Regions from separate parts of the Tenacibaculum sp. Ill genome, predicted to be linked through region 2. Evidence: riboswitches for the same ligand, from Rfam matches in the RefSeq annotation. Region 2 holds a riboswitch; the other holds the start of a gene.
The links. Region 2 has a riboswitch for cobalamin ahead of metE (5-methyltetrahydropteroyltriglutamate--homocysteine S-methyltransferase). Riboswitches for the same ligand answer to the same signal wherever they lie in the genome.
Positions count from the first base shown of each region.

Region 1 (16,843 bases), 1.2 Mb from region 2:
ATAGTTGTTCCGTTAATCTCAGTAATAATCATACCACGAGTAACCCCTTGTGCATCGGCATCAGAACCAGTTACAACATCGTATACATATATATAATAAGCTCCAGAACCATTTGCATAGTCAGCTCCTTCTAGTTTCATACCACTTGTTAAGCGTGTACCAGCAAAAGCTTCTTCTAAAGCAATATAGTCGTCTACAATCCAAGAATACGTTCTGTTAGGATCTTTAGGGTATTCATTAGGCATGTACAATAAACTGTAAAATAAATTAGCAGGATCGTCATACGCTGATAAATAACTATATAATTCACTGTCGTTACTAAAACGTCTATCTGCTAAATCAGGAACTAAATCTTGCCATAAGTAGTAGGCGTTTAAGCCTTTCCAAACAAAATTTTGAACCTCTATGTTTTTAGGTGCATCGTCTTTTTCACTACATGAAACAAGTATTATTGAAAATAAGACGATAAGGGATGCTTTAAGTAATTTCATAAGAGTATATTAGTTGTAACAACAACGCAATTTACTGAATAATATTATTTTTTTTATTATTGATGTAACAAACTTGAAACTGCGTCGTCGTAGATATGTAAACCTGTTAAATAAGACGCAAATGTTTTAATAGGCTTACAGAACTAATTAACCAAACCATGAACCAATCGGACTTTTTAAAAGTTGTATTACCATTTAAAGACAAAGTCTTTCGTTTAGCGAAAAGATTGTTGGTTTCTACAGAAGAAGCTGAGGATGCTACACAAGAGTTGTACTTTAAATTGTGGAGAAATAGAGAGAAGCTCTCTAATTATAAAAATGTAGAGGCATTTGCAATGACCATGACGAAGAATTACTGTTATGACAGATTAAAGTCTAAACAGGCAAGTAATTTAACATTGGTTCATAGCAATTATAAAGAGAAAGATACTCCTTTAGAGAAGAGAGTAGAACATAACGACAGTGTAAACCGAGTACATGAGCTTATAGAGAAGTTACCAGAGCAGCAAAAAATAATCATACAATTAAGAGATATTGAACAATATGATTTTGATGAAATATGTAAAATGGTTGATATGAAACCAACAGCTGTAAGAGTAGCATTATCAAGAGCTAGAAAAGCAATAAGACAAGAATTAATAAAACAACACAACTATGGAGTTAGCTAACATAGAAAAGTTATTAGATAAATACCTAGACGCAGAAACAACATTGCAAGAAGAGCAAACGTTACAAGAGTATTTTACCTCAAACAACGTGGCACCGCATTTGCAAGAATATAGTATGATGTTTGGCTATTTTAAACAAAGTAAAGACGAAACCTTTACGAAAACCATTCAGTTAAAACCTGAGAAAACTAAGAAGAACTGGAAATGGTTATCAGTAGCAGCGTCAGTAGTCTTACTATTTAGTGTTTTCATGGGTAATGAAGAGTACAAAAAGTATCAACAACGTAAACAGTTTGCACAAATTAAAGAAGCGTTGCAACTAGTTTCGGTCAATCTAAACAAAGGAAACGATGCATTATATGCAGTTTCAAACAACCTAAAAAAAGGAAATGATGCTATTGAACAATTAGGAGCCTACGAAGAAACAGTAAACAAAGTAATAAACACAGTAAATTAATTAAGAAAGTAAAACCAAGTACTTATAAACCAAGAAAATCATGAAAAAAGTAATATTATTATTCGCATTCGTATTTATAGCTAATGTTAGTTTCGGGCAATCAATGTTCGATAAATTAGAAGACCTAGATGAGGTATCATCAGTGGTAGTAAATAAAGATGCTTTTGAAATTTTATCTAAATTCAAAGTAGAATCAGAAGATAATGAAGCGATGGAAGTTTTTAAAATGATTCAAGACTTACAAGAATTAAAGGTGTTTTCAACTGAAAGTGCAAAAGTATCTGCTCAAATGGAAAGTATGGTAAAATCTGCCATTAAAAAGAGTAATTTAATAGAGTTAATGCGTGTAAAAGACAAAGATTCTCGTGTTAAAATCTATGTAAAGTCTACTAAAAACAAAGACTTTGTAAGCGAAGTATTAATGTTTGTAAAAGACAAAAACTCTAATGGTGGTTCACCAGAATCTGTAATAGTTTCGTTAACTGGTAATATAGATATTAATAAAATGTCAAAATTAGCAGAGACGTTTTCTAAAGACGGAAAGAATAACAAATAAAACAAACAAGGCAGCGTTAATTCGTTAACGCTGCTTTTAATCAAAAACTAACAACAATGAAAAAACTATTTATATACTCAATGTTACTAGTAGCGTTTGTAACAGTTTCCTGTAAAACAGAATCGTTACAAAGTTACTTGGTAGAAAGCCAAGAAAAAGAAGGTTTTATAACTTTTGATGTTCCTGCAAGTGTATTACAATTAAGCATGGATAAAGCTTCTGAACAAGATAAAGAAGCGTACAATAGCATTAAAAAAATAAACATAACTGGAGTTCCTTATAAGAATTTAGATGAAGCTAGTTATGAGGCAGAAAAAGAGAAGTTAAAGTCTATCTTTAAAAAGTCGAGTTATAAAGAATTAATGAAATTCAAAAAAGATGGAGCTAATGCAGCAATCTACTATTCTGGAGATGCTGATGCTATTGACGAAATCGTAGCTTTTGGTTATGGTAAAGAAATGGGAGTGGGAGTTGCTCGTGTTCTAGGAGAAAACATGAATGTAGGAAAGATTATGGAAATGATGCAAAAAGCTAAGATGGATGCAGGAAATTTAGATTTAAAGCAATTTAAAATGATTTTTGACGAAAAGCACAGCTCTTCAGAAGAAACAGAATAAAAATTAGTATTGAAAATATAAAGAAGCCATCAGATGATCTGATGGCTTTTTTCTTTTTAACGGCTCATTAACAAGCCTCCCAATAGAATTTCATATTTTTGAACTCTAAACAAAAACATATGAAATTTAACAAACTCCTTGTTTTTATCGCTGTTTTCTTTACAGCAAGCCTATTTTCCCAATCAAAGAAAGTTTATAGAGCTGAAAGAGATAAAGTTCATAACTTAATTCATACGAAGTTAAAAGTAGATTTTAACTTTCAAGAAAAGGAAATGAATGGGGAAGAATGGGTAACCTTAACAACACATTTTTATGAAACAGATAAGGTAACGTTAGATGCTAAAGCAATGGTTATTCATAAAGTAACGATGAATAATCAACCACTAGAGTATAATTATGATGATTATGAGTTAATTATTAACTTACCTCGTACATATAAGCGAAACGAAGAGTTTACACTATATATTAAGTATACAGCTCGACCAGAAAAGGTTAAACAAAAAGGAAGCGCTGCTATTACATCTGCAAAAGGATTATACTTTATTAATCCAACAGGTTTTGATAAAAATAAACCAACCCAAATTTGGACGCAAGGAGAAACCGAAGCAAGTAGTTGTTGGTTTCCAACGATTGATGCTCCAAACCAAAAGACATCACAAGAAATTTATATTACTGTTCCACAAAAGTATGTAACACTTTCTAACGGGAAATTAGAAAAGCAAACTACCAACGCTAATGGTACTCGTACTGATTATTGGAATTTTACTCAAAAACACGCTCCGTATTTATTTTTTATGGGAGTAGGAGAGTATGAAGTAATCAAAGATAAATACAAAGATATTTCTGTAGATTATTATGTAGAGAAGGAGTATGCTCCGTATGCAAAAGATATTTTTGGAAATACTCCCGAAATGTTGGCTTTCTTCTCAAAAATTACAGGAATAGAATATCCGTGGAATAAATATGCACAAATTGTAGGACGTGATTATGTAAGTGGAGCAATGGAGAATACTACTGCTGTAATTCATGGGGAAAGAGCCTACCAAACTCCAGGACAATTAATTGACGAAAATGTACAAGAAAACACAATTGCACACGAAGCTTTTCATCATTGGTTTGGCGATTTAGTAACTACAGAGAGTTGGAGTAATTTAACTGTGAACGAAAGTTTTGCTAATTACAGCGAGTATTTATGGTTAGAGCATAAATATGGAAAAGATGAAGCAGACACACATTTGTTTGAAGATATTGAAGGTTATAAAAACGGACAAAACTATGATAAGCATTTAGTTCGTTTTTATTATGATGATAAAGAAGATATGTTTGATGCGGTTAGCTATAACAAAGGAGGGGCTATTTTACACATGTTACGTAATTATTTAGGTGACGATGCTTTTTATGAAGGATTAAACACCTATTTAACAGATAATAAATACGGAACGGGAGAAGCGCATCAATTACGTTTAGCTTTTGAAAAAGTAAGTGGTAAAGACTTAAACTGGTTTTTTAATCAGTGGTATTTTAATAGTGGGCACCCGAAGTTGTCAATTTCTTATGATTTTAATGAACTAAGAAAAACAGTAACGGTGAATATTATTCAATCTCAAATGAATGAATTTAAATTCCCGTTTGCAATTGATGTTTTTGAAGGAAGTAAGCGTACACGCCATACTGTGTTTGTAGAAGGTAGAGATGCCTCATTTACCTTTCCTTTTACCAAACAACCAGATTTAATCCAAGTAAATGCTGATGGAGTATTACTGTGTGATATCAACGAGAATAAAGTATTGAGTGATTATATTCATCAATTAAAGTATGCTGAAAACTACGTGCATAAGAGGGAAGCTTTGTTAGAAGTAGCAAAACATCAAGATGATAAAAAAGCGTTTAATGCTGTTGCAGATGCTCTGAATAATGACTTTTATAAGATTAGAATTTTAGCCTTAGAAAACATTAATTTAATCAATAAATATTCAAAAAAGAATGTGATTGATCAAATTATGAAAATCGCTCAAAACGATCCAAAAACGTTGGTACAAGCTGCGGCAATTGAAACGTTAGGAAAGTTAACAGATCCAGCATTAAAGCCGGTATTTGAAAAAGGGCTAGAAAGTAAATCATATTCTGTATTAGGAAAGTCGTTGGTAGGAATGTATTATATCGATAAGCAGTTGGCCATTCAAAAATCAAAAACGTTGCCTTTAGCAGTTAAAAAGATTATTGCAACACCTTTAACGCGTATTTATTTAGAAGAAAATGATGATGAAGAGTTAAGTTTTATTGCAAGTAATGTAATGTCTGGAATGTTTTTAAGTCCGAACAAGAAAATTCAATCATTGTATAAAAAAGCATTTGATAAGATTGGAAAAAGTAATAATACAGAGGCAATTCAAAATCTATCTGACGATATTGTAGCTAAAGGACTTCAATACAAACAATATAACTTTGATCAGGTAGGAGTTAACTTATTACGTCAAATGGCACAAATGCAAAAATCTAACAAACCATCCAATAAAGAAAAGCATCTTAAAGTTATTCAAATAGCTATGGCGAAGCTACTTGAATAAATAGTATAATTTCATAAAGTTTAAGTTAAAAAGAATACTTAGTTTTGGCACAATAATTGAATTTTCTTGCGAAACTTAAACTTTATGAGAAAAACTACTTTACTACTTATTTTATCGGTACTAGTATTGGCATCTTGTAGTAGTGTAAAAACTACTGAGAAAGCCCTTAATACTGGTAATTATGACAAGGCAATTTCATTATCTATTGAAAAGTTAGCCAAAAACAAAACAAAAGAAAAGAATCAGCCGCATGTGCTAATGCTTCAGGAAGCTTTTAGAAAAGCAACAGATAGAGATTTAGACAGAATTTCTTTTTTAGAGAAAGAGCAAAATCCTGAAAACTTTGAAACAATTTACACGTTATATCAACGTCTTAATAACAGGCAAGAGCGAATAAAACCATTATTGCCATTACGAATTTTGTCTTCTGGTAGAAATGCCAAGTTTAAACTTGTTAATTATTCTGATAGAATTCTTGCTGCAAAAGAAAACTATGCTGGTTACTTGTACGAAAATGGTGTAGCCTTGCTAAATGAAGGAGATAGAAATAAGATTAACTACAGAAGAGCTTTTGATGAATTAAGACACTTGGATAAAATTAGTCCTAATTACAGAGATACAAGAAGCTTAATAGAAGAGGCACATGCTAAAGGAATTGATTATGTACATGTTTCTGTTAGAAATAGAACAGATCAAATAATTCCTAGAAGACTAGAAAGAGATTTATTGGCTATTGATACCTATGGATTGAATGATTTATGGACACAATATCACGCTAAAAAGGATAGAAATATTCGTTATGACTTTGATTTAGAGTTAGATTTTAGAGATATTATGATTTCTCCTGAACAAGTTCATGAAAAGGAAGTTATTAAAGAAAGACGCATAAAAGATGGGTTTAAGTATTTACGAGATAATAACGGAAACTATGTAAAAGATAGTTTAGGAAATAAAATAAAAGTAGATAAGTTTAAAAGAGTACGTTGTACGTTTTATCAGTTTACACAATTTAAGAGTAGTAAAGTTACGGGAGTTGTGAAGTATATAGACAATAGAACAAACCAGTTATTACAACGATTCCCTATACAAAGCGAATTTGTTTTTGAACACATTTATGCTGATTATGATGGAGACAGAAGAGCGTTGGATAAATCATTTATAGATTTACTTGATGAAACATCGGTAGAATTTCCTTCTAATGAGCAAATGGTGTACGATACAGGGACAGATTTAAAACAGAAACTCAAGCATATTATCACACGAAATAAGTTTAGAAATTAGTTTTGTTGCGGATTAGTTACTTTTTTCTATATTTGAAGGATTAATCCCTAAATTTTATTAAATATGAAAATTACAACATTAATTTTTAGTTTTATTTTAATCCCTTTGTTAGCAAATCAAACTACTTTAAAGAGTAAAGAATCAAAGGGTAAAGACTCAAAAGTTACTATTTGCCACGTACCACCAGGAAATCCTAGTAACGTTCATTCGATAACTATTAGCAGAAAAGCTTTAAAAGCGCATTTAGCTCATGGTGATTATTTTGGTTTTTGTGGTACAGGAAGTCAACCAGGTATGTAAATTAAAATAATAAAGTAATTTTTATTAGATTAAAATCTCCTGTTTTAACAGGAGATTTTTTAGTTTTACAACGATGGATTTATTCTCACAATTTGATAATGCCCCTATAAATTTACTACCGAAAGACGGAACTGTAAACTACTACGGAATAGTTTTTTCAAAAGGGGAAGCAGACTTTTATTACGAAGCTTTATTGAATTCTATTGAGTGGCGCAATGATGAAGCTATTATTTTTGGAAAACGAATGGTAACCAAACGAAAAGTAGCTTGGTATGCCGAACAGCCTTTTGAATATTCGTATTCCAACATTACCAAAACAGCCTTACCGTTTACCAAAGAACTATTAGCGTTAAAAGAATTGGTAGAGAAGGAAACCAACGAAACCTATAACTCTTGTTTATTGAATTTATACCACGATGGTTCTGAAGGAATGGCGTGGCATAGTGACGGTGAAAAAGATTTAAAAAAGAATGGAGCGATTGCCTCGTTGAGTTTTGGAGCAGAAAGACGCTTTGGTTTTAAACACAAACAGACCAAAGAAACGGTGTATAAAGTATTGGAACATGGTTCGTTATTAGTAATGAAAGATGAAACCCAAACCTATTGGTTACACCGATTACCACCTACAAAAAAAGTCCACCGACCACGAGTAAACTTAACGTTTAGAACGATTGTGAGGTAGTCTCACAGAAGGTTAGATAAAACAGTTTATTTTTTGCTTTGTGTTGTTTTTTCTCCTTCAAAGTTTACCGTAGGGATTTTTACAATTTCAAATGTCGTGGAAGCTAGAATAACTTTACCATTAGTTTGTTGAATTTTCTTTCCAATCTCGTCGTTCAGAATATGTTTAGTAAATCTTCTTTTCTTGTAATCAACAATATATCTTAAGTTAAACTGAATCCAATTGTCAGTTAGAGTAATAGCAAGAGTTGGATCAACTTGTGCATCTTCTATATAATATTTGTCAACTACATCTTTCCAATCAGAAATCGAAGCATTAACATATTCCGATAGATATTCTTGAGCAACAGAAATTATAATTTTCTTTGCCATTTCAATATCAGAGCCGTAACGAATAGGTAAATTGAATTCATCCCACACAAAGGGAAAATCTTGAGAATAATTATAAACAGGACCTTTAAATACAAAAGCATTACTTAGTTTGACTATTCGACCACTGTAATTATCACTTGAAACCCATTGACCGATTTCCATCATTGTTGTGTAAATACTATCAATATCAATCACATCGCCTTTAATTCCATTGATTTCAATTCTGTCACCTGGTTTGTATACATGTACAAAGAAAATATAAAATGAACCAGCAATACTAAGAAATAACTCCTGTAAAGTGATTGTTATACCGGCTGTTAGAAGACCAATAGCAAGACCAAAATCTTTAATGTTACCCGTGAAGTATGTGATAGTAATAAGGATAGCGAAAAAGTAGCCGATAATTTCAATTCCTTTCTGCGATTTATATCTCAGAGAATTGTCTGGCAGTCGCTTTTTTAGAATCCTTCTTACCCATGTAATAATTGATAAAATCAATATAATCCATACTAAGTATTTAAAGATACTTATAAGAGTGGGGTGTTCAGTAGACCAATATTTTAACTCTCCTATCAATTTCTTCTTTTTTATTACAGACAGTAATTAAGGATATAAGCTTGTTGTAAATAACTTATATCGCTGATAGCTAAGTTAATAGTTTAAAGATTAAGAACCAATCTAAGTTTACTCAACCTCCTTATAAAAAGTCAATTTATATTCAGGTAACAAATTAGGATGCGTAATTTTTATCAAATCTTTCAAAACTAAATCTGGTCGTACAGGAGATAGCTCAAAGTAAATTAAACCACCAGTTTCTCCTTTGTTATGTCCGATAGAAAATATTTTATTATTGACAAACGCATCAAATTCTTTATAATGAATATTAGCAGTAGTTAACTGCTCTTTGGTAGCATACAATCCACAGTTAAACCAAAAATCAGCGTGTTGCCCTTTTTCCAACACACTTTCAAAACTTAACGGTAAACTACCCGTTCCTTTCGTATCTTTCCATAAGTAGTTTAAGTTTGCATCGTTATAAAACGTCGCAATAAAGCTTTCACCTGCAGGTACATTCCATACATCTTTAAACATACTCCCAGATAAAATAGTAGGCTGTTTAGCGCTGTTTTTAGCAATTTCTTTTGCTTTTAGGTATTCCTTTTCTATGTTGTTGAAAATACTGTCTGCTTCCTTTTCTTTTCCGTATAAAGCCCCGAAAAACTTAATCCATTCTGCTCTTCCTAACGGAGTTTCTTCCAGCCAATCTCCATTAAAAATTACAGGAATTCCTGTTTTTTTGATGTTTTGATATAATTTAGTGTTTGGATGTAGGGCGAAACCAATAACTAATTCAGGTTCAATATCAATCAACTTTTCAGTATTCATGTCTTGTTCCAAGCCTAATTCAACAATAAAACCTTCATTAATTCTATTTCTTGTTCTTTTTGAAGAAACATATTTGGTATGCGGAAAACCAACAATAGTGTTTTCAGTATTCAAAAGTTCCAACATCGGCACATGCGTAGTACTGGTAATTACCATTTTTTCGATAGGAACTTTAATTTCTTTTTTAGTAAGGTTGGTTTTGTCGGAAAGGGTGTAAGAAAAATATTCGTGCGAGCTTTGAAAAGCTTTTTTTATGACTAATTTTTTTGCTCCTTTTTCTGAGATGATATCAAAACCTTTGGCATATTTTACAGTGCTTTTAGCAGGCTTCTCTTCAGTAGTTTTTTTAGTTTCTTGTTTACACTGTGTGAACAGAAATAATAAAGAAAAAATAAGTAAATAACGTTTCATAGTAATAAGTTTTTATAAGTGGAAACTAAGGATATCCCCGTAGTTTAGTTTAAGTTCAAATGATTTTTCCAACGGAATATTGTTTGTATACGCCCAAAGACTTCTCATTACACCAGCATGTGTTACAAGTACTACTTTTTGAAGGTTTTTGGCTTTTAATTCGGTTAAAAAATCAGTGGTTCTGTTATGTAAATCGATATAAGACTCGCCATTTTTAGCAGGAGTTTTTACAAAATCGTTCATCCAAATATCGAGTTCTTTTTTATCAATATCGTTCCATTTTTGTAGCTCCCAATCACCAAAATCAAGCTCTTTCAATCGATTATCAAAAATCACCGTGGACGAAAGTTTTTCAGCTAAAAGTTTACAACGTCGTAAGGGACTGCTATAATACGTTACACCAGAATCGTTAACAGGAGCTTTTTTAAGAATAGTACTAACTTCCTCCTCAAAACTAGAGGTAACGTCAATATCTGCCTGACCATAGCATATACCCTTGGCAATATCTGGTGTGGTATGTCGTACTAAAATAACTTCCATAAAGCGAGCAGACTTAGATAAAAAACAATTTCAGCTACTTGTTGTAAAGCACCCGCGCAATCTCCTGTTTGACCTCCAATCCATTTTTTAAAGAAATGTCCCATATATAAATAGGTAACAAGTAATGGAAATAAGACTAAAAGCACTATTGGTTTTTGAAAGAAAAACAGCGGTACTATTCCAAAAATAGCAGATATAAGTAGCGATTTGCTACTCATTTGTTTGGTAGTTGGTTTTATTTTAGAGCTATCAATATCTCTTACATAATCATGTGTATACAATAAAACCGTGGCGATAAATCGGCTAATACTATGTCCTGAGATAATTACTAAAATTAAATTAACGGATAGGCTTTGTAAATGATATAGAGCTAAAAACTTTATAGCTAGGATGAAGATCAAACCACTAACTCCAAAAGTTCCAAGTCTGGAATCTTTCATAATGGTTAAAATCTTTTCTTTGGTCCACCCGCCACCAAAACCATCGCAAACATCGGCAAATCCATCTTCATGAAAAGCTCCTGTAATCCAAATAGAACTAATCATGCTGATTACAATAGCAATATCCGTAGGAAAAATATAAGAAGAAGTGAAGTAGGCTAGTGCTGCAATGCTTCCAACTACAATTCCTACTAAAGAAAAATAACGACTACTCTTATTGAGTATTTCAGGAGAATGATCTACCCATTTAGGACACGGAATTCGTGTGAAAAATAATATAGCAGTTAAAAAATAATGAATTTGTCTTTTTATCATAACTAGGCTTCGCTAATATTGGCACTTTTAAAAGTAGCCATTTCGTTTAAAAAGTTTACACTCGATTGAATAATAGGAAATGCAACCGCACAACCTGTACCTTCACCTAAACGTAAACCTAAGTTTAAAAGAGGTTCAGCATTTAAAAATGCTAACATTTTTTGATGACCTTGTTCACCTGAATTATGACAGAAAATACAATAGTCTAGAATATTAGAATCCATTGCATGAGCTGCTAATAGGGCAGAAGTAACAATAAAACCATCAATAAGTAAGGTCATTTTTAAAGAAGCGGCTTCTAACATAGCACCACACATCATTACAATTTCAAATCCGCCAAAAGCAGTTAAGGCTTCCATAGGTGTTGAAATAGAATCGGCATGTAACTTATAAACCTCACGTAATGTGTCGATTTTTGTTTGTAGTCCTTTATCATCAACTCCAGTACCTCTACCAACACATTTTTCAATAGGTGTATTGGTAAAATAACTCATTAATAAAGCTCCAGATGAAGTGTTGCTAATTCCCATTTCGCCAAAACCGATAATATTGGAACCTTCACTATATACTTTTCTTACCAATTTTCTTCCTTTTTCCAAAGCTTCTTGACAGTGTTCTAGTGTCATGGCTTTAGTAGTACTATAATCTTGAGTTCCTTTAGCTACTTTAGCATCGGTAAGTTGAGGATGTGCTTCAAAATCAGTATTTACACCAGCATCTACAATGTTTAAAAGAATATTATTTTGTTTACAAAACACATTGATGGCAGCACCTCCTTGCAAAAAGTTAAATACCATCTGCTGTGTAACCTCTTGTGGGTATGGACTCACTTTTCCTGTAGTCGCAATTCCATGATCTCCAGCAAAAACCATAATAGTAGGTTTTGATAGTACAGGTGTAGTTGTATTTTGAATTAACCCAATTTGTAAAGCAATTTTTTCTAAACCTCCTAAAGCACCAACAGGTTTGGTTTTAAAGTTAATTTCTTCTTGAAGTTCGTTTTGTAGTTCTTTTGATAAGGGAGTTATAGTTGTTGTCATGTGTTATTTTAAAGTTAAAGGAAGTCCAGATACCATAAAAGTAGCTTTGTCAGCCAATTTTGCTATGTGTTGATTCGTCCAACCTTGTAGTTGTGTAAATTTTCTTCCAGATTCAGAATTAGCGTGTAATCCCATACCAATTTCATTAGAAATGATGATAATATTGGCGTCAATTTCAACCAATTTGTTTATTTCTTCTTTGGCGATTTCTAGTGCTTTTTCAATATCATATTTTGTGTCTACAAAGAAATTTGTTAGCCACAGTGTTACACAATCGATAACCACAGTTTGTTTTTCAGAAATTACTTTACTTAACCATTTTTCTTCTTCAATAGTGGTCCAACGTTCATCTCTATCAGAAATATGCCTGTCTACTCGTTGTTGAAAATCTTCGTCCCAAATACGAGAAGTTGCTAGGTAAATAGGGGTTTTAGATAAAGATTCTGCTAACTTTTGAGCATAGCTACTTTTACCTGAGCGTTCACCTCCTGAGATATAATATATCATGAAATCGCATTTTATTTTGACACAAAGATTGGAAAGATTTTTAATAAAAAACAAATTAAAATAGAGAACTGTTTATTTTTGCTGAACTAAAACTACGAATTATGACAGTATCTTCTTTTATGCCGGCAGTAACCCAAATGATTTATGATATGGGGTTACAAGATTATTTAAACGGAATTACTTTTGAGTGTCCTGAAGTGGCTTTAAAAGAAAAAGAAGTGGCTGTTCGATATAAGTTGGAAGGAAAAGTACTAACGAGTAAAGAAATAACAGCTATTTTTTCAAAAACAAAGGCAGAAGGAAAAACCTTGTATTATGTAGATGAACCTGTTTTAGAAAGTATAGCACCCGATATTGTTTTTACACAAGATGTGTGTGATGTTTGCCAAATAGATACGGAGTCTGTGGCAAAATCGGCTTATAAACTCCCGAAGGTTCCAGAGTTAATTTCTATTACACCAAACTCTTTAGAAGACGTTTTTGATAATGCATTAACCATTGCAAAAGCAATGAAGCAAGAAGCAATAGGAGAGGCGTATGTGAAGGGATTAAAAAAACGTATTTACGACATTGTAGATGTGCAACGTGAGCATAAAATACAGTCGAAAAGTGTGATGTTATTAGAGTGGATTGATCCGTTGTTTAACTGCGGACATTGGATTCCCCATCAAATAGGATATGCAGGCGGAATCGATTTATTGTCGCATCCATCAGGAGATAGCATCGTTATTTCTTGGGATAAAATTGTAAAGTATGATCCAGAGGTGTTAATTATTGCTCCTTGTGGATATGGAATCGATAGAACACTAGAAGACATGAAGTTTTTAGAAGAAAGAGAAGAATGGAAGTCTTTGAGAGCTGTAAAGAACAAACAAGTATACATTGCTGACTTTGCTATGTTTACGCAATCTTCTGCGGGTACTTTAGTAGAAGGAGTGGAATGTTTAGCAAAAATGATTCATCCAGATTATTATACACTACCAGAGAACTTAAAAACAAAATTCGCAAAATATCATGATTTGATGGTTGCTAATTTGTAAGAATACTATACATTTGCCGTGATTTTTGGTTTTTCTTTAATCATCTATTGAAGAGAATTAAAAGGGAATTCGGTGTAAAACCGAAGCTGTTCCCGCAACTGTAAGCTATTAAGCTTGTAACAATTACTCAAACCACTGTTTTTTAAATGGGAAGGTATGTTGCAAGACGCAAGCCAGGAGACCTGCCAATTATTATAATTTAATTAAAACTTTCGGGATAAAAGTTTAATGTATAATGAAGAAAATAATAACAATATTCATACTGTTTTTTACAATTAATCTTTTTTCTCAAAAGGATACTATAACTGTTAATAAATTAAAAGAAGTAATAGTTAATGGTAAGAGAAATGTAGAGAAAAAACGTATTGCTACGAAAGAATTAAAGATTGGAGTTAAAGAACAAGCTAAAAACCCTATCAATTTAACGAACCTCTTACGATATAATAGTCCAATAGCCTTTAGAGATTATGGTAATGGAGGGGTGAGTACAGCTCGTTTCAGAGGGACATCGGCTTCAAATACGTTGGTGTTATGGAATGGAGTTCCTATAAATGCTGTAGGAAGTGGACAAACAGACTTTAATGCATTGTCTGCGAGTATAAGCGATAATATAGTTGTGCAAAGTGGTGGAAATAGTACAGAGTATGGTTCAGGAGCCATAGGAGGAACGGTACACTTGAAAGATGAGTTGTTGTTTAAAAAACATCAAGACTTTCAATTGTTTACTTCTTACGGAAGTTACAATACAACGTCTAATTTCTTTAAAAGTTCAGCAGGAACAGGTAAGTGGAATATAAAATTAGCATCTACGTTTAATTATTCCGATAATGATTATACATATATTGATGGACGTTATAAAGATAGTGAAGGTAATTTACTAACTAATGAAAATGGTAAGTATAAAAACTATGGAGTTAATTTTGTCATAGGTTATAAGTTTAGTCCTGTAAACTCTTTATCGTTTTATTCGACTGCTTACTACGGAAATCGTTTGTTCTCTGATGGGTTGCCAAACCCGTCTGCAGGGAGTGAACGAAATGAAGATTTTAATCAAAGAAACTTACTACAGTGGAAGTATGCGTTTTCTTCTCAATTTAAACAAGAGTTAAATCTAGCTTACTTAACTCAAAAATATAGGTATTATGGAGATAAAGATGCTGAAAATTATAGTTTTGGAAAATCTAAAACAGCGTTAGTTAATCATTCCTTAACCTATAAACCATCAAATATCTTATCGTTTAACTACAAAACGATGTTTGAAAATATTAATGGTGAAAATTCAGATATAAATACTAAAGAGAGAAACTCTTTAGCGTTTATAGGTAGTATTAAATATCAACCTATTGAAAAATTAATAACAAGTATACAAGCAAGAAAAGAAATAAACTCTGATTTTGATGTGCCTATTTCTTTATTTGCAGGAGGAGAATATAGATTAACTAATCAATTAAACATTCTAGCCAATTTTTCAACAAATTATAGAGTTCCTACTTATAATGAAATGTATTGGCCTGTTGTAGGAAACTTAGGTTTAATACCTGAAAGCTCTAAGCAAGGAGAATTAGGAGCTTCTTTTAAAAATAAAAGCTTAAACATAACATCTACATTGTTTTATATCTATATAAATGATAAAATTTTGTGGTTACCAACAGGAGGTAGTAATTTATGGAGACCAAGAAACGTAAATGATGTAATAAATAAAGGCGTAGAAACTTTTGTAAGTTATAAGAAGGAAATAGGAGAACATACTATTGATTTTTCTTCCAACTATACGTTTACCTTGGCAGAAAATACAGAAACTAAAAAAACACTTCCTTATGCACCCGAGCATCTTTTAAACTTTAATGTAAATTATAATTATAAAAGGTTTAACTTTTTTATACAAAGTTTACATCAAAGTAAGGTATATACTAATGAAACAAACTTAGATTTTTATTCATTAGATCCAGTACATGTTCAAAATGCAGGAGTAGTCTTTAATTTATCTACAAAACAAACAAAACTTCCAACATTAGGATTTACACTAAATAATATATTTAATAAAGTGTATTATTTCTCAAACTTACGTCCTATGCCTGGAACAAATTTTAATATCAATTTAAATTATAAATTTTAAACCAATGAAAATAACAAAACTACTTTTACAGCTTTTTTTAGTAAGTATAGTTCTTACTTCTTGTTCTAGTGACGATAAAATAGTTGAAGTAATAAGAGACAAATACGATGATGGTATAATAATCAGTTCAGAAGGAAATTTCGGAAACAAAGATGGTTCCGTAGCTTATGTGGATAATTCTTTATCAACTGTTGCTACTAATTTTATTTATACAGGTAAAAATAATGCACAATTAGGAGGTTTAATTCAATCTATCACATTTACAGATACAGATGCTTATATCATTTTAAATGATGTTAATACTATTGTAGTGGTTGACAGAATTACCTTTGAGAAAAAGACAGAAATTAATACAGGGCTAGGGAATCCTAGATACATGACTATTGTTAATGGTAAAGGATATGTTACGAATTGGGGGGATGGAGCAAATGAGAACGATGACTATCTGGCTATTATTGATATCGAAACAAATACTATTGAAGAGAATACAATTTCACTAGCTAATGGTGTGGAACAAATTGTAAGTAGAAATAATAAGTTATATATCTCGCATAAAGGAGGGTGGTCATCTAATAATATTGTTTCTGTAGTAGATTTAAACAATAATAATGCTGTTTCAACAGTAACAGTAAAAGATAATCCTGATGAAATAGTATTTGATAATTCAGGGAACTTAATTGTTTTATCAGAAGGAAAGCCTCTTACTTATAATGATGATTATACAGAAGTATTAACATCAACGACTTCTTCAATAAGTTTTATAAACACTTCTACTAATGAAGTTACAAAAGAAATGGTGTTTCCAGAAAACAAAAGAGCAACATACTTAACACAATCAGAAGGTAAACTTTACTACTACCAAGGTGATACAGACAAAGTTTATAGTATTAGTGAAACTGCTACTGAATTAGCTGATGATGGAATAAGTGTAGGTTCTATTTATGGTATGAATGTAAAAGGAAATGAATTATTTACTGTAAAGTATGAATTTACAAAATTGAGTAAGCTTTTAGTTTATGATATAAATACAAAATCAGAAGTTTACTCTTCACCTGTTG
Region 1 is NZ_JBPSCW010000002.1:2,216,415-2,233,257, reverse strand. It holds gene ACTPNM_RS10445 (S41 family peptidase) at 1-491, opposite strand, end outside; gene ACTPNM_RS10440 (RNA polymerase sigma factor) at 650-1,159, shown strand; gene ACTPNM_RS10435 (hypothetical protein) at 1,146-1,616, shown strand; gene ACTPNM_RS10430 (DUF4252 domain-containing protein) at 1,657-2,172, shown strand; gene ACTPNM_RS10425 (DUF4252 domain-containing protein) at 2,229-2,789, shown strand; gene ACTPNM_RS10420 (M1 family aminopeptidase) at 2,909-5,356, shown strand; gene ACTPNM_RS10415 (hypothetical protein) at 5,441-6,637, shown strand; gene ACTPNM_RS10410 (hypothetical protein) at 6,701-6,937, shown strand; gene ACTPNM_RS10405 (alpha-ketoglutarate-dependent dioxygenase AlkB family protein) at 7,011-7,619, shown strand; gene ACTPNM_RS10400 (mechanosensitive ion channel family protein) at 7,646-8,563, opposite strand; gene ACTPNM_RS10395 (ABC transporter substrate-binding protein) at 8,675-9,787, opposite strand; gene cobC (alpha-ribazole phosphatase) at 9,800-10,327, opposite strand; gene ACTPNM_RS10385 (adenosylcobinamide-GDP ribazoletransferase) at 10,312-11,082, opposite strand; gene cobT (nicotinate-nucleotide--dimethylbenzimidazole phosphoribosyltransferase) at 11,085-12,122, opposite strand; gene ACTPNM_RS10375 (bifunctional adenosylcobinamide kinase/adenosylcobinamide-phosphate guanylyltransferase) at 12,126-12,629, opposite strand; gene ACTPNM_RS10370 (ABC transporter substrate-binding protein) at 12,731-13,669, shown strand; cobalamin riboswitch at 13,679-13,873, shown strand; gene ACTPNM_RS10365 (TonB-dependent receptor plug domain-containing protein) at 13,905-15,785, shown strand; gene ACTPNM_RS10360 (YncE family protein) at 15,790-16,843, shown strand, end outside.
Region 1: it holds a riboswitch for cobalamin, as region 2 does, so the genes downstream of both, ACTPNM_RS10365 (TonB-dependent receptor plug domain-containing protein) here and metE (5-methyltetrahydropteroyltriglutamate--homocysteine S-methyltransferase) in region 2, are expected to answer to the same signal.

Region 2 (16,843 bases):
TTTAGCCATATAATCCTTTTGTTCAGGAATAGTTGGGTATTTAAACTCTTTAGTTTCTAAAAACTCAACAAGCTCATCTTTTTTATCAAAAGCCAAACTAACAAACTCTATTTTATCATCTTTGTATTTGTCTACAAGTTCATTTAATTCAGGAAACTCTTCAACACATACTTTACAAGTAATAAACCAACATTTAATTACTAACAATTTTCCTTTTGTATCCGCTTTATTGTGTGCTTTACCTTTTAAATCAACAAAATTGTAATCAGGAAGTTTTTTACCCTCCATTTTAAAATATTGATGTGCTATTGAAGCTTTACTAACAATTGATTTTTTAATTTTTTCGTCTGCAGAATCATCAATACCTGTAAGTTGATATTGTACTTTACCATCTTTTTCAGATTTAACAGGGATGTAAGCACCAGTACGAAGCAAGGTTAAAAAGATTCCTTTTTCCATAACAGCTCCCTCATCATCTAAAGGAATAAAAGTAGACATTAAATCAATGTTTTCCTTTGTGTAAGATTCCCAGTTGTCAAAACTTTTCTGAATATTTTCAGTGTCAATAGAACCTGAGTTAGCTGAAGATTCATTAACAGTTAAGTTTTCTTCAGGATCTTCCTCTTCTTCCTCAGAAGAAGTTTCTACAGGAGCAGTAACCTCACTACTTTGAGCTATGATATTATTTTCATTTTCTAATGAATCAGAATAAAAATCTAATCCAAAAAATGAAATAGCAAAACCAACTCCTATCGATAATAAAGCAGGTATAATATTTCTCATTTCTTTAGAATTTTTTGTTAAAATAACCTAATTCTGTTTACTAATATAGCTTTTTTAAATGAAATGATTAAATTTTAACTCTCCAGTTATGCTTATCCTCTAATTTGTTGTACTGAATATTAAGTAGTTTTTCTTTAAAGAAAGAAGCATAAGAATCACCTATTTCAGGTAGTTCAAAAGAATCATTTTGATGTTTAAAACCTTTTATAGGGTTAATTACAGCAGCAGTACCAGAACCAAAAATTTCTTTTAGCTCCCCTTTTTTTGCTGCTTCTTTAATTTCAGCAACCGACACTCTTCTTACTTCAGTGTCTATATCATAATCTTTTGCAAGCTGAATGATTGATTTACGAGTAACTCCATCTAAAATACGATCATTAGTTGGGGCAGTTACAAGTTTGTCTCCTATTCTAAAAAAGATATTCATAGTACCAGCTTCTTCAAGATACTCATGTGTATTAGCATCTGTCCAAACAATTTGTTGATACCCTTCTTTATGTGCTAAACTGGTAGGATAAAACTGTGCTGCATAGTTACCAGCAGCTTTTGCGAATCCAACACCTCCATCGGCAGAACGACTATACTTTTCAGCAAAAAGAACACGAACCTCACCTGCGTAATATGCTTGAGCAGGCGAACAAATAATAATAAATTTGTATTCCTCAGCAGGAGAAGCAGCGATTGCACCTTCAGAAGCAATAATAAATGGGCGGATATATAATGAGTTTCCAATACCCTTTTTAATCCAAGCATTGTCTAACTCAAGAAGTTTTTTTAATCCTTCAAAAAATACGTTTTCAGGAACAGGAGGCATCGCTAAGCGAGCACCAGATTTATTAATTCTATGAAAGTTTTCATCTGGACGAAATAAAAACACATCATCATTATCATCTTTGTAAGCTTTCATTCCTTCAAAAACAGCTTGTCCGTAATGAAAAACTCTAGCCGAAGGTTCGAAAGATAAAGGTCCGTAAGGCATAATTTTAGGTGTTTTCCATTCTCCGTCGGCAAAATCACAGACTAACATATGGTCAGTAAAAGTGCGACCAAATGCTAAGTTGTTAAAATCTACTTTATCTATTTTTGACTCTTTTATAAGCTCAATATCAATATTCATTGTGTTGTTGTTTTTAGAAGTGCCACGAAGATACGAAATCTAGTGGTATATTTTAAGTTTAGCACCTTGCTAGAAGAAATATAATTATATTTGTTGAATGTTAATTTTAAAATTTTGAAAATGAAAAGACTACTAGTTTTTGCTATGGTTTTGAGCATAGCATTTATTTCTTGTAAGGTTGAAAAAAAGAATGAAACCCCTGATGTAAACAATGCTAAAGAACAAAAAGTAGAATATGCATCATTTGGAGAAGAAATTTCAGACGGAGAAGCTATTTCTGCTAAAGAAATGCGAGCTAAATTCAAAAATTTAAAAAAAGGAGATACCCTAAACATAAAATTCGCTTCAACAATTAATGAGGTATGTAAGAAAAAGGGATGTTGGATGAAGTTAGATTTGGGCGAAGAACAAGAATCAATGGTACGTTTTAAAGATTATGGTTTTTTTATGCCTTTAAATGCAGATAATAAAGAGGTGATAGTAAATGGTAAAGCTTTTGTTACTGAGATTTCTGTAGATGAATTACAACATTATGCTAAAGACGCAGGAAAATCGGAAGAAGAGATAGCAAAAATTACAGAACCAAAATATACTTATGCTTTTGAGGCAGATGGAGTATTAATGAAGAAATAATGAAACAATTAATTATTGTTTTATTGATGTCTTTGGCGCTTTTTTCTTGTAAAGAGAAAAAGGAAGAACAAAAAGAAGAACTTATTATGTATCAATCTTCAGAAATGGCAGCTTTAATGAATGCTATGTATGAAGGAAATATGACAATTAAGAATAAGATTCTAGAAGGAGAATCAATAGGTGAATTTCCTGAAAATTACTTGAATATTCACTCTGCAGTTTTAACTGATCCAGCAGATAGGAATGTAAGTTTTGAAGCTTTTTCAAAACAGTATATTCAAAATTTACAGCAAGTGTATTCGGGATCAAAAGATTCTTTAAAACAAAATTTTAACCAAGCAGTAAACAGTTGTATTGCTTGTCATAAAACAACTTGCACAGGGCCAATACCAAGAATTAAAAAGTTACTGATTAAATAGTTTAGTTATAAAACGAGAAATTATCATAACGTCCGATGGTTCCACAACCATTCATTTACCAGATTGGAATGAGCAATATCATTCTAAGCATGGCGCAATACAAGAGGCATATCATGTATTTATTAGAAATGGACTAAAGTATGTAGATACTAAAAGTGTTTCTATTTTAGAAATAGGTTTTGGTACAGGACTCAATTGTTTTATTACGCTTTTAGAAGCAGATAGAAATATTGATTACGTTGGTGTTGAAGCTTATCCAGTAGCCAAGGAAGAAGTAGATAAACTGAATTATGTTTCAGAGTTAGAGGCAGGTGACAAACAAGACCTTTTTGATAAAATTCACGAAGTTTCTTGGGAAGAAAAGCACAATATTACTCCCAATTTTTCATTGACTAAGCGTAAACAGTTTTTTACTGAAATTACTGATGAAAATCAATTTGATTTGATTTATTTTGATGCCTTTGGAGCAAGAGTACAACCTGACTTGTGGACAGAAGATATTTTTAGAATTATGTTTGCTGCGTTAAAACCAGAAGGGGTTTTAGTAACTTACTCAGCTAAAGGAAGTGTACGACGAGCAATGCAAGCAGTAGGGTTTGATGTAGAGCGCTTACCTGGGCCTCCAGGAAAAAGAGAAATGTTACGAGCTACGAAAGTAGGCGAGTAATATTCAGCGTAGCTAAAAGCTTTGTAGAACTAAAGTTAGGAAGTAATACTTTAAGTAATCGAGGTAAAAATTAGAAAACAAACAGATGGAGTTTAAAAGACGTTTCGGTAATCGAAAAAGAGGAAATCCTAAAAGAGGATTATTCTTAGTAATTTTATTAATTATTGTATTGTATTTGTTTTTCAATGCAGAAAAAATCCTTGGAAGATTTTTATAAATGAAACCATTTCAATTTAAAGAGTTTGCGGTACATCAAGATAAAACGGCAATGAAAGTTGGTACCGATGCAGTATTGTTAGGAGCATGGTGTAATTTAGGAGATTATCCAGATACAATGCTAGATGTTGGTTCTGGTACAGGTGTTATTTCATTAATGTTAGCACAACGAAGTGACGCCATGACGATTGATGCGGTAGAGGTGGATGGAGATGCTTATGAACAAACTGTAGAGAATTTTGAGCAATCAGATTGGGGGGATAGGCTCTTTTGTTACAATGCTTCTTTTGTAGAATTTGCAGAAGAAATGTCTGAGGAAGAAGAAGAGTATGATATAATTGTATCCAACCCACCATTTTATACCGATAACTACGAAACAGAAGATGTTGCGAGAAATAAAGCACGATTTACGAGTTCGTTGTCTTTTGAAGACTTATTAAAAGGAGTGAGTGAAATATTGTCCGAAAATGGAAGATTTTCAACCATTATACCATTCAAAGAAGAAGAAAGCTTTATTGAACTAGCTAAAAAGTATAAATTATACTTAAACAGAGTTTGTCGAGTAAAAGGAACTCCTACTACTGAAGTCAAACGTAGTTTATTAGAGCTATCGTTTACTGAAAGTTCTATACAAGAAGAAGAATTAATTATAGAAACACAAAGGCACCAGTATACTGATGCCTATATTAATCTTACGAAAGATTTTTATTTGAAAATGTAATTTTTAGCGGATAATTTAATGTTAACTAAGCTCTTGTTATGAACAATGTAGTTCTTCTTTATCTGTTTTTATAACAGCAATAGGGTTTTTATTTTCATCAATAGCAACAAAGGTAAACTCACCCTCAATGGCTTTTTCTCTATGTTGAGAGTACATCTGTTCAGTAAAAATTTTAACGGTAACTTTTAAGCTTTTGTTACCTATGTAACTCACTTTTCCTACTAATTCAATAATAGTTCCAGCAGGAATAGGCTTTTTAAAATCAATTTTATCACTACTTACGGTTACAACTTTTTGTCTGCAAAACCGTGTTGCAGTAATAAAAGCAACTTCATCCATTAATTGCATGGCAGTTCCTCCGAACAGTGTATCATAATGATTGGTAGTATTTGGGAATACAGCTTTGAAAATTCGTGTTTCCGATTGTGCTATTTTTTCTTCAGTGGTCATTTTTTATTTCTTTAGTATGATTAGTGCCCGAACATGATAGTATTCAGGCACTTTTTAAACCATTATTGATTTACAGTTTCTAAGGTGTTATTATTGTAGCTTAATGAAGCTTCTTTTGCGGATGAAACCATAGCAAGTAATGCTTTTTCAGTTTCGTCCCAATGTCTAGTTTTAAGACCGCAATCTGGATTTACCCAAAGTTGAGAAGCTGGAATAACTTTTTGAGCTTTGTGTAGTAACTCAACCATTTCTTCTTTTGAAGGAACTCTAGGTGAATGAATGTCATAAACTCCTGGACCAATTTCATTTGGATATTTAAAATCAGCAAAAGCATTTAACAACTCCATTTGAGATCGTGAACATTCAATTGTTATCACATCAGCATCCATATCAGCGATGTTTTGAATAATGTCGTTAAACTCTGAATAACACATGTGCGTGTGTATTTGTGTAGCATCATCTACACCACATGATGAAATTTTAAAAGCTTCAACAGCCCATCTTAAATAATTTTCCCAGCCTGATTTTCGTAAAGGAAGTCCTTCTCTTATAGCTGGTTCATCAATTTGAATAATTCGGATACCTGCTTTTTCAAGATCAGCAACTTCATCGCGAATAGCTAATGCAATTTGTTTACAAGTAACTGAGCGAGGTTGATCATCACGAACAAACGACCATTGTAAAATAGTAACTGGGCCAGTTAACATACCTTTAATCCATTTGTCAGTTAAAGATTGAGCATATTGCGACCAATAAACAGTCATTGGATGAGGTCGGTAAACATCGCCATAAATAATAGGAGGTTTTACACAACGACTACCATAACTTTGAACCCAACCTTTTTTAGTAAAAGTAACTCCAGCAAGCTGTTCTCCAAAATACTCTACCATGTCATTTCGTTCATATTCACCATGAACTAATACATCAAGACCTATTTTTTCTTGCCATTGAATGGTCTTTTGAGTTTCCTTTTTAAGTAAATATCTATATTCTTCACTACTTAAATTTCCCTTTTTATACTGAGCTCTCCAGCTTCTTACTTCTTTGGTTTGAGGGAATGAACCAATGGTTGTGGTAGGGAATAACGGTAAGTTTAATACTTTTTCTTGTGCTTCTTTACGAACCGAAAAGTCATTTTTTCTTTGAGAATCTAATTTAGTAACAGCTTCAACACGCTGTTTTACATCATTGTGATGAATTAATGTAGAAGATTTTCTACTAGCTATAGCTTTTTTGTTTTCTTCAAAAGCAGTTAAAACAGTTTCATCATTCGTACTTTCAGATAACTTTTTTAACAAATTTACCTCTGCGAGTTTTTGTTTAGCGAAAGCAAGCCATTGTTTAATTTGGCTGTCTAAAGATGTCTCTAAATCTAAATCACATGGAGAATGTAATAAGGAACAAGAAGGAGCTATAAAAACTCTGTCAGAACCTAATTTATCAGTAGCTTTTTGAATAAGTTGCAAGGACTTTTCAAAATCATTTTTCCAAATATTTCTACCATCTACAATACCTAATGATAAAGTTTTATCTTCAGAAAGCGTGTTTAATAAATCATCTAATTGTTCTTCACAACGAACTAAATCAATGTGTAAAGCGTCTATAGGAAGTGTATTAGCTAATAAGAGATTATCTTTTAAACCTTCAAAGTAAGTCGTAACTATAAACTTTAGTCTAGGGAACTTTTTTCTAATCTCATTATAGACAAATTGATATGTTTCTGTGGCTTTTTCGTTTAAATCTAATGCTAAAAAAGGTTCGTCAAATTGAATCCATTCAGCGCCTTGTATTTGAAGCTCTTGTAAAATTTCAATATAAACAGGAAGTAGTTTTGAGGCTAAATCTAACTTATCAAAACCTTCCTCTTTTTCTTTACCTAAAAGAAGGTAACTAACTAAACCGATAATTACAGGCTTGGCATTAATGCCTGCTTGTTTAGCTCCAACAAATTCATTAATAATTTTGTTAGAAAATAGCTCGAATTCTTGATTTTTATAAAACTCTGGAACGATGTAATGGTAGTTTGTGTCAAACCATTTAGTCATTTCCATAGCAGTGATATCAAGATCATCTTTTTGATACCCTCTTGCCATGGCAAAATAAAGATCCAGTTCCGAGTTTGAAGTTTTTAAAGCTACTTCATTGTAACGTTTAGGAATTGCACCAACAGTAAGTGTCATATCTAACACCTGATCGTAATAAGAAAAATCATTACAAGGAATAAGGTCTATTCCTGCTTCTTGTTGTGTTTTCCAGTTTTGTTGACAGATGTTTCTTCCTGTTTCAAGAAGTTCCTGTAAACTAGTTTTGCCCGACCAATATTGCTCGCAGGCTTTTTTGAGTTCTCTGTTGCTACCTATACGCGGATAGCCAAGAATGTGCGTTTGCATTTCTTTTTAACTTTTATAATTAAACATTAATTTTAAAAGCTCTTTTAGATGCTTCGCAATGCTAAAAACGATGTGATGTTTGAGGAGGAATAATGACATACTAAAAAAGCACAGCATTTCATAAGCGAAAGTGTGCGTTAAAAATATATCATCGGTATGACTCAAAAGCTTCAAATCGCGAAAGCATTGTCAATATCCGAATAGGCAGGTCTCCTGACTTATAACAGTTTTTATCATCCTTCCCGCTTATGGCAGTGGATATACTAGGATAAAAACCTTTGGTGTGTTACTTACAGTTGCGCGACAGTTCGTGATTTGCACACGATTCCCTATTAATCTACAGCTAAGTAAAACCTTTCCGGTTGATGAAGTATGTAAAGAACTTATCGGGGTAAATGTATGTATTATTTTTTTAGAACTGGTAATAAAAAAAGCATCAGTATACTGATGCTTCTTGAGTTTTAACAAGATTTTAAATTTTGTTATTTTTCCCAGTTTTTAAGTTGATCCAGATATAAGTAGCTTTCAATAAATTTTCTATGTTCAGTATTTGTCATGATTTCGAGTAGTTCTAAAGCTGAAATATAACTTGCTAAATTTCCGTTTGAAGATAAAAATTTACCATCTTTAATAAAAGTTACCAAGCTGTCGTTTTGAACTTTTAAATTAGGGTAATCTTTTTGTAGTTGCTCACCACCACCAATCCATGTTACAATTTTATGACCATCAGCTATACCAGATTTACCAATTAAATTAGCACCAGCACAATTACTAACAGTGTATTGGGTCTCTTGATTTTTTGTTTTTATAAAATCTACAACTTTATTGTTGTGTACTTGTGCGTACATGTCGTAAGCACTTGGTACAAATAAAGCTGCTAGTTTAGGACAATTATCAAAAGTATAGTCAGGAACAAAATGCATTCCTTCTTCAGTAGTAATTGGTTTAGCTGTTTCAGCTATAGTAACTACATTAAAAAGTTGTTTGCCTTTTTTGTCTACTTTACCAAAAACATCAGACGTTGCTATAACTTCTCCTTGTAAAACTCCGTTAAACATTAAAAGTCCAATAGTTGGTAGATCAGGATTAAATGGTTTTAGGTGTTTAGTTAGTGTATCAGTTGGAGATAGAACTTGTTCAACTTTTTCAGCTTTGTTATCTGTTTTCGATTTTTCTGAATTACAACAAATAGTAATAATTGTAAAAATTAGTAGTGTGATAATACTTAAATTTTTCATGCGTATTTTATTTAGTATCTCTTTGAGTAGGTTTAATTATCATTCTAAAATATTGGTCTTTGTATATGTAGTAGCCTAGCCAGTTGTATAGAGTTCTTACTTTGTTTTTAAAGTTTACAAGACCCATGATATGTACAAAAATCCAAATTAGCCAAGCAACAAAACCTTTTAAGGATTGTTTTTGACCAGGGAAGTCAAGTACAGCCTTATTTCGTCCAATGATAGCTAAAGATCCTTTGTCGTTGTACTGGAAAGTTTTCCAGTTATCATCTTTCCTTTTAAGGTTTTTAGCTAAGTTCTTTGCCTGCTGTAATGCCGGTTGCGCTAATTGTGGGTGTCCGTTAGGATAGTTTTTATCACCTAAGATTAAGGCGCAGTCACCTAAAGCATAGATGTTATCATATGAGTGTACAAGGTTAAACTGATTTGTTTTTAGTCTTCTACCAGGACCAAAGCTTTCTTTTGAAAAGCCATCAAATGTTTTTGCAGATACACCAGCTGCCCATATAAGGTTTTTAGTATGTATTTCTTCTCCGTTTGATAAATACACGGTTTCGCCATCAAAGTCATTAACCATTGTATTCATTGTTAGCTTAACACCTAGTTCACTTAATTTTTTAGAAGTGTATTCTTGTGCTTTTTTAGACATTGGAGCTAAAACAGAATTTTGGCCATCAATAAGATGTATTTCTCCAAAGTCATTTTTGTCTAGTTCGGGGTAATCTTTTATGATGATAGAAGTTTTTATTTCAGACAAAATTCCTGAAAGTTCAACTCCAGTAGGTCCAGCTCCTGCAATTACAAAAGTTAAACACTTTTTTCTTTCCTCTGGATTGTGGATTCTAGTAGCACGATCAAATCGAGTTAAAATTACATTTCTAAGAGATAAGGCATCACTAATAGTTTTCATAGGTAAACTATACTTTTGAATGCTTTTATTTCCAAAAAAATTAGTCTCTGTACCGGTAGCCATTACTAAGATATCATACTCTATATCTCCATTACTTACCACAATTTTGTTTTCTTCTGGGACAACTTTTTCAAGGGTGCCAAGTCGAAAACGGGCGTTTTTAAATTTTCTTAAAATTTTTCTGAATGGATAGCTAATTGCAGATGGCTCCATAAAACCTGTGGATACTTGGTAGATTAAAGGAGGAAAGAAATTGTAGTTGTTACTATCTACTAGAATAATCTGATAATTTTCTGAATTTCCTAATCCTTTTATAAGTTCTAATCCAGCAAAACCGCCGCCAACAACGACGATTTTTTTCATATTTTTCATAATGCTATTATGCCCTTAAATTAATATAAGTACAAAGGTAGTTAAGAAGATTTCAGTAAAAAATAAACTAGCTTAAGAAATGTTATTTTCTTTTAATTTCACTTAAGTATTCAGGGGTTAACCCTAAAAAGCTGGCTAATGAATATTGAGGAACTCGTTGTACAAACTCTGGGAAGTCTTCTCTAAATCTAAAAAACATTTCTTCCTTAGAGTAGCTATTTACGTATTTTAAGCGCATTAAAGCAGCTCCGTAAGCTGTTTCATAGATGCTTCTAAAATATTTTTCTAGTAATGGGAATTTGCTTAATAATTCATTGTATTTCGAAAAGGAGATTGATAAAACTATAGAGTTTTCAACTGCCTCTACAGTAAAGTTAGAGCGTTTTTGATTTTGAAAAGCTAAAAAATCAGTTAGCCACCAATTTTCCAAAGCAAACTGTGTAGTTTTTTTGTGGCCTAAATCATCAATAAAATATAATTGTAAACAACCTTTAGCAACAAAAAATAGTTTATCACAACGGTTACTTGTTGGTAATAAAGTTTCTTTTTTCTTGTAGGACTGACAGTCAAAAAAAGAAAGTATTTGAGTTAGTTCTTTTTCTGAAAGATCTATGTAACTTTTAATATGATTTTTTAAAATGCCTTCAGCCATATCCTAGTGTAGTATTTAAAGGTAAAAATACTAACTTTATAAAGACTCTATTTAGTTTTAAAAGAAAAGGCACCAAATACATTGATGCCTTTTGTGTTAGTTTAGAAAGGTTTTACCCTTTTATACTTTCAGGGTTGTATCCTAAGTAAGGCACTTTTTTTTCAACAAAATTAATTCCGTAATCTTCCAACTCTTTTAAAATTGGTTCGTACACTTCTTTGTTGATTGGTAATTGTACACCAGGAGTTGTAATATCACCATTTAAAATACGCACGGTAGCCATGGCTACAGGTAAACCAACCGTTTTTGCCATTGCAGTATAGGTTTGATCATCACCTTTAATAACCATACTACTTTCTATTTGGAACTTGTCTTCTTTGTATTGGTATCCAAAAATATGGTGCATTACAATCATGTCTTTATCTTCGGCTTCAAGAGTCCAAGAATCCATCAATATTTTTTGTAAAATTTCAGCAGGAGTTGCATTTTTCAATCCTACTTTTTTATTTGGATTGAAGATGTCTAACTCTAAAAATTTATCCCACATTAAATCATCTTGATCAATTTTCGCATACGAACGGAATTTCAACTCTACAGAATCAGAAGGAGAATAAGCTAAGAAAAGATTTGTGAAATCGCGATAGCTCATATTCTCAGAGTCTTCAATAGTATACGTGTCATCAGTCATTCCTAATTGAACAAATACATTCCAAGCACGAGAAAAACCAACTTTACGAATAGTTCCACGATACATGGTTTTAATATCTTCTAGACCATAAATGCTTCTATACTTTAAAGAGTCTCGGTTAGCATAGGCTTCAAACTTGCCACTACCATTAATAGTTAAAAATTCAGTCCTTCTAAATAGTTTTTGATATGGGATATACTTATAGGTTCCTTCTTGAATAAACATTGAAGCTCCACCTTGACCTGCTAATACAACGTTTCTAGGATTCCAAGTAAATTTATAGTTCCATAAATTAGTATCACTTTCAGGAGCAACTAATCCACCACAAAAAGATTCAAATAATAACATCTTTCCGCCTTGTTCTTTAATACGGTCTATAACTTGCATAGCGCTCATATGGTCGATTCCTGGGTCAAGGCCAATTTCATTCATAAACACTAATCCTTTAGCTTTAGCCTCTTCATCTAGAGCTTTCATTTCATCAGAAATATATGAGGCTGTAACCATGTGTTTACCATAAGTAATACAATCTTTAGCTACTTCAATATGAAAACGAGCGGGTAACATTGAAATAACAATGTCAGCTTTTTGAATTGCATTTGAGCGTTCTTCTGCATTAAAAACATCTAATTGAATTGCTGTAGCGTTTGAATGATTGTTAACCTTAGATTGAGCACTTTCTAATGAAACATCACCAATAGTTATATGTAGGTTCTCTTCAGAAGATTTATCCAATAAATATTTTATAAGTGAAGAGCTTGACCTACCAGCACCAATTATCAATATATTTCTCATTATAATGTATTTTTGTTATCAATAAATTTTGAGGCGACAATATCGCTAAAAAAGTTTAAATTTAAACAAAAACTATAAAAATGTATAAAAATTTAACAACAGCAGGGGTTTTAGGAGTCGTTGCTGTTATTTTAGGAGCTTTTGGAGCCCACGCTTTAAAAACGAAATTAACACCAGAAGCTTTAGAGAGTTTTGAAACCGCTGTACGCTATCAGTTTTTTCATGTGCTATTATTACTTTTTGTAAATATGTTTGCTGAGTTTACAAACAAAGAAAAGAACAGAATTAGTTATTTCTTAATAGCAGGGATTTTATTGTTTTCAGGATCGATATATTTAATTTACTTGGCTAATGTTCCTGCAAAAGCAATTTGGTTTATAACACCTTTAGGAGGAATACTATTAATTGTGGGTTGGAGCCTATTAACATATAGCTTTTTAAAAAAAGTTATTAAAAGTTAAAGTTGATAAAATCTTTGTATCATTCATCTTTTTAATCAAAAAGAACTATTTTTGTCCAAAATTAAACACAACTAAAATCTTTTAAGATGACAAATCTTGATACGAAAACGATATCGTTAGATAACTTAGGCATAAAAGACGCTACGGTTCGTTATCAATTAACTTCAGACGAGTTACACGACATCACTATTGAAAAAGAACAAGGAGTAGAAACTAGTTTTGGAGCATTGGCTGTTAAAACAGGTGAGTTTACAGGTCGTTCTCCAATGGATCGTTTTATCGTTAAAGACGATATAACTAAAGACCAAGTTTGGTGGGGAGATATAAACATCCCTTTCGATTCAGAAAAATTTGACAAGCTATACGATAAAGTAACAAACTATTTATCAAATAAAGAGGTATTTGTACGTGATAGTTATGCATGTGCAGATGAAGATTACAAACTAAATATTCGTGTTGTAAACGAATATCCTTGGAGTAACATGTTTGCACACAACATGTTTTTACGTCCTACAGCAGAGGAGTTAAAAAACTTTTCTCCAGAATGGACAGTAGTAAACGCTCCAGGTTTTATGGCTGATCCAGAAGTAGATGGGACACGCCAACACAACTTTGCTATCTTAAACTTTACTAGAAAAGTAGCATTAATTGGAGGTACAGGGTATACAGGAGAAATTAAAAAAGGAATTTTCTCTGCGTTAAACTTTATTTTACCAGTATTTAAAAACACGTTACCAATGCACTGTTCTGCAAATGTTGGTAAAGATGGTGATACTGCTATCTTCTTCGGGTTATCAGGTACAGGTAAAACTACTTTATCTACGGATCCAAATCGTAGTTTAATTGGTGATGATGAGCATGGTTGGACTGCTGAAAATACAATCTTTAACTTTGAAGGTGGTTGTTATGCAAAAGTAATCGACTTATCTCAAGAGAAAGAACCAGAAATTTACGGAGCAATTAAAAGAGGAGCAATCCTTGAAAATATTGTGATGGATGATAAAGGAAATGTGGATTTTGCTGATACATCAATTACACAAAATACACGTGTAAGTTATCCAATTTATCACATTGAAAATATTCAAACACCATCTAAAGGTTCAAATCCAAAGAACATCTTCTTCTTAACAGCAGATGCTTTTGGAGTATTGCCTCCGATATCTAAATTAACACCAGGTCAAGCAGCATATCACTTTATTTCTGGATACACAGCAAAAGTAGCAGGTACTGAGGCTGGAATTAACGAGCCATTACCAAGTTTTTCAGCTTGTTTTGGAGCTCCATTTATGCCATTACACCCAACACGTTACGCTGAAATGTTAAGCAAGAAAATGCAAGAAGCAGGAGTAAACGTTTGGTTAATTAATACTGGATGGACAGGTGGTGCTTACGGTACTGGTAGCAGAATGAAATTAAAGTACACTCGTGCTATGATTACAGAAGCTTTACAAGGTAATTTAGAAAATGTTGAGTTTGTACAACACCCAATTTTTGGATTATCAATGCCAACTACTTGTGAAAATGTTCCTGATGAAGTGTTAAACCCAAAGCAAACATGGGCAGATAAAGATGCTTATGATGCAAAAGCTATGGAATTAGCAAATTCATTCAGAAAGAACTTTGCTCAGTTTGAAGAAATGGCAAGTGAGGAAATTATTAAAGGTGGACCAATAGCGTAACCTTTAAAACATAAATACTAAGAAAGCATCCACTATGGATGCTTTTTTTATGAAAAATACTCAGTATTTTAGCAATAAATAAATTTTAGCATGATTGTACAGGGAAATATAGTCGATATACAAAATAAACGAATCTTTAAAGGAGAGGTTGAGGTTAAAGAAGGAAAGATTATACAAATTAGAGAAGTAGAAAACACTTCGGATAACTATATTTTACCTGGATTTATAGATGCACATATTCATATTGAAAGCTCGATGTTAGTACCATCAGAGTTTGCAAAAATAGCGGTAACTCACGGTACCGTAGCTACGGTATCTGATCCACATGAAATAGCCAATGTGCTAGGAGTGAAAGGAGTTGACTTTATGGTTGAAAACGGAAAGAAAGTTCCGTTAAAATTCAATTTTGGAGCACCATCTTGTGTGCCAGCGACTTCTTTTGAAAGTGCAGGAGCTGTGATTGATTCAGAAGATATCAAAAAAATGATGCAGAACCCTGATATCAAATATTTAGCTGAGATGATGAATTATCCTGGAGTAATTTATCAAGATGAAGAAGTTTTGAAAAAAATAGCTTGGGCAAAACATTATAACAAACCAGTAGATGGACATGCACCAGGATTAAGAGGAGAGGATCTAGATAAATACATAGCAGCAGGAATTTATACCGATCATGAATGTTTTACCTATGAAGAAGGTTTAGAAAAGCTTCAAAAAGGAATGAAAGTCATCATTAGAGAAGGAAGCGCAGCGAAAAACTTTGAAGCGCTGATTGATTTACTTCCTAAATATTATGAGAACATGATGTTTTGTTCTGATGATAAGCACCCAGATGATTTGTTATTAGGACATATCAACCAATTATGTGAGCGTGCAGTAGCGAAAGGAATAGATGTTTTTAAAGTATTACATGCTGCTTGTATCAATCCGGTAAAACATTATAATTTGGATGTAGGAACTTTAAACGAAGGAGATGATGCTGATTTTATAGTAGTAAAAGACTTACAAAAGTTTAAGGTGTTACAAACCTATATCAATGGGGAATTAGTAGCCGAAAAAGGAGAATCATTCGTACAACATGTAGACTTTGAAGTACTAAATAATTTTGATACTGATAAAAAAAATATTGCTGATTTTGAGTTTCATTCAGCATCTGAAAAAATTCGAGTGATTGAAGCCTTAGATGGAGAATTAGTGACGAATGAAATAGAGGCGGATTCTTTAATAAAAGATGGAAATTTAGTTTCAGATGTAGAGAATGATGTGTTAAAAATGACCGTAGTAAATCGTTATCAAAATACGGAACCTTCAATAGCTTTTATTAAAAATTTCGGATTAAAAGAAGGGGCGATAGCGAGTTCTGTTGGTCATGATTCACATAATATTATTGCAGTAGGAGTATCTGATGAATTGCTTTGCAAAGCAGTTAATTTATTAATAGAAAACAAAGGAGGTGTTTGTGCGGTAACTTCTTCTGAAGAAAAAGTAGTTCCTCTTCCTGTAGCTGGAATTATGTCGGATAAGTCAGCAGTAGAAATAGGAAAAGCCTATGCAGAGTTAGATGCTATGGCAAAAAAGCAAGGAAGTAAATTACGAGCTCCATACATGACCCTATCTTTTATGGCATTGTTGGTAATTCCATCTTTAAAGCTATCAGACAAAGGACTGTTTGATGGAAACACATTTAAATTTACCTCTTTAGAGGTTAAATAACCTGAAGTTTGAAGACAGAAAAAATTATATTAGGGATTGACCCAGGAACTTCCATTATGGGGTTCGGAATTATAAAGGTAGTAGGGAAAAAAATGGAGTTTGTCCAGATGAATGAACTACTCTTAAAAAAGTATGACGATCATTATTTAAAACTCAAAATTATTTTTGAACGTACTATTGAATTGATTGATACTTATCATCCAGATGAAATAGCTTTAGAAGCTCCTTTTTTTGGTAAAAATGTACAATCAATGTTAAAATTAGGACGTGCGCAAGGAGTAGCGATGGCAGCAGGATTGTCACGTCAAATTCCTGTAACGGAATACGCACCTAAGAAAATTAAAATGGCAATTACAGGAAAAGGGACATCGAGTAAAGAACAAGTAGCCCTAATGTTAAAGTCGTTATTGAACTTAAAAGAACTCCCTAAAAACTTAGATGCAACAGATGGATTAGCTGCAGCGGTGTGTCATTTCTATAATTCAGGAACTAAAGTAGGAGGTAAGAACTATACAGGTTGGGCAGCGTTTGTAAAGCAGAACCCAGGAAAAGTGAAATAATTTGGCAGGAATTTATCTACATATCCCATTTTGTAAGCAAGCTTGTTACTATTGCGATTTTCACTTTTCTACCTCTTTAAAAAAGAAAGAAGAGCTGGTATCTTGCTTAGTAAAAGAATTGGAGTTAAGAAAAGAAGAACTTCTAAATGAAACCATAGAAACTATCTATTTTGGAGGAGGAACACCGAGCCTGTTGTCGATTGACGAGTTACAATTGTTGATTGATATAATTTATCAAAATTATACCGTTTCAGAAAATCCGGAAATCACCTTAGAAGCTAATCCAGATGATTTATCAAAAGAAAAAATAATTGAATTATCTAAAACTTCAATTAACCGATTAAGTATTGGAATTCAATCTTTTTTTGAAGAAGACTTA
Region 2 is NZ_JBPSCW010000002.1:976,505-993,347, forward strand. It holds gene ACTPNM_RS04670 (TlpA family protein disulfide reductase) at 1-783, opposite strand, end outside; gene ACTPNM_RS04675 (branched-chain amino acid aminotransferase) at 851-1,900, opposite strand; gene ACTPNM_RS04680 (DUF4920 domain-containing protein) at 2,021-2,533, shown strand; gene ACTPNM_RS04685 (hypothetical protein) at 2,533-2,952, shown strand; gene mnmD (tRNA (5-methylaminomethyl-2-thiouridine)(34)-methyltransferase MnmD) at 2,960-3,619, shown strand; gene ACTPNM_RS04695 (tRNA1(Val) (adenine(37)-N6)-methyltransferase) at 3,837-4,556, shown strand; gene ACTPNM_RS04700 (acyl-CoA thioesterase) at 4,593-5,006, opposite strand; gene metE (5-methyltetrahydropteroyltriglutamate--homocysteine S-methyltransferase) at 5,069-7,396, opposite strand; cobalamin riboswitch at 7,583-7,769, opposite strand; gene ACTPNM_RS04710 (DJ-1/PfpI family protein) at 7,879-8,634, opposite strand; gene ACTPNM_RS04715 (NAD(P)/FAD-dependent oxidoreductase) at 8,642-9,916, opposite strand; gene ACTPNM_RS04720 (Crp/Fnr family transcriptional regulator) at 9,999-10,568, opposite strand; gene ACTPNM_RS04725 (saccharopine dehydrogenase family protein) at 10,681-12,051, opposite strand; gene ACTPNM_RS04730 (DUF423 domain-containing protein) at 12,132-12,512, shown strand; gene pckA (phosphoenolpyruvate carboxykinase (ATP)) at 12,599-14,191, shown strand; gene ade (adenine deaminase) at 14,282-15,904, shown strand; gene ruvC (crossover junction endodeoxyribonuclease RuvC) at 15,913-16,464, shown strand; gene hemW (radical SAM family heme chaperone HemW) at 16,466-16,843, shown strand, end outside.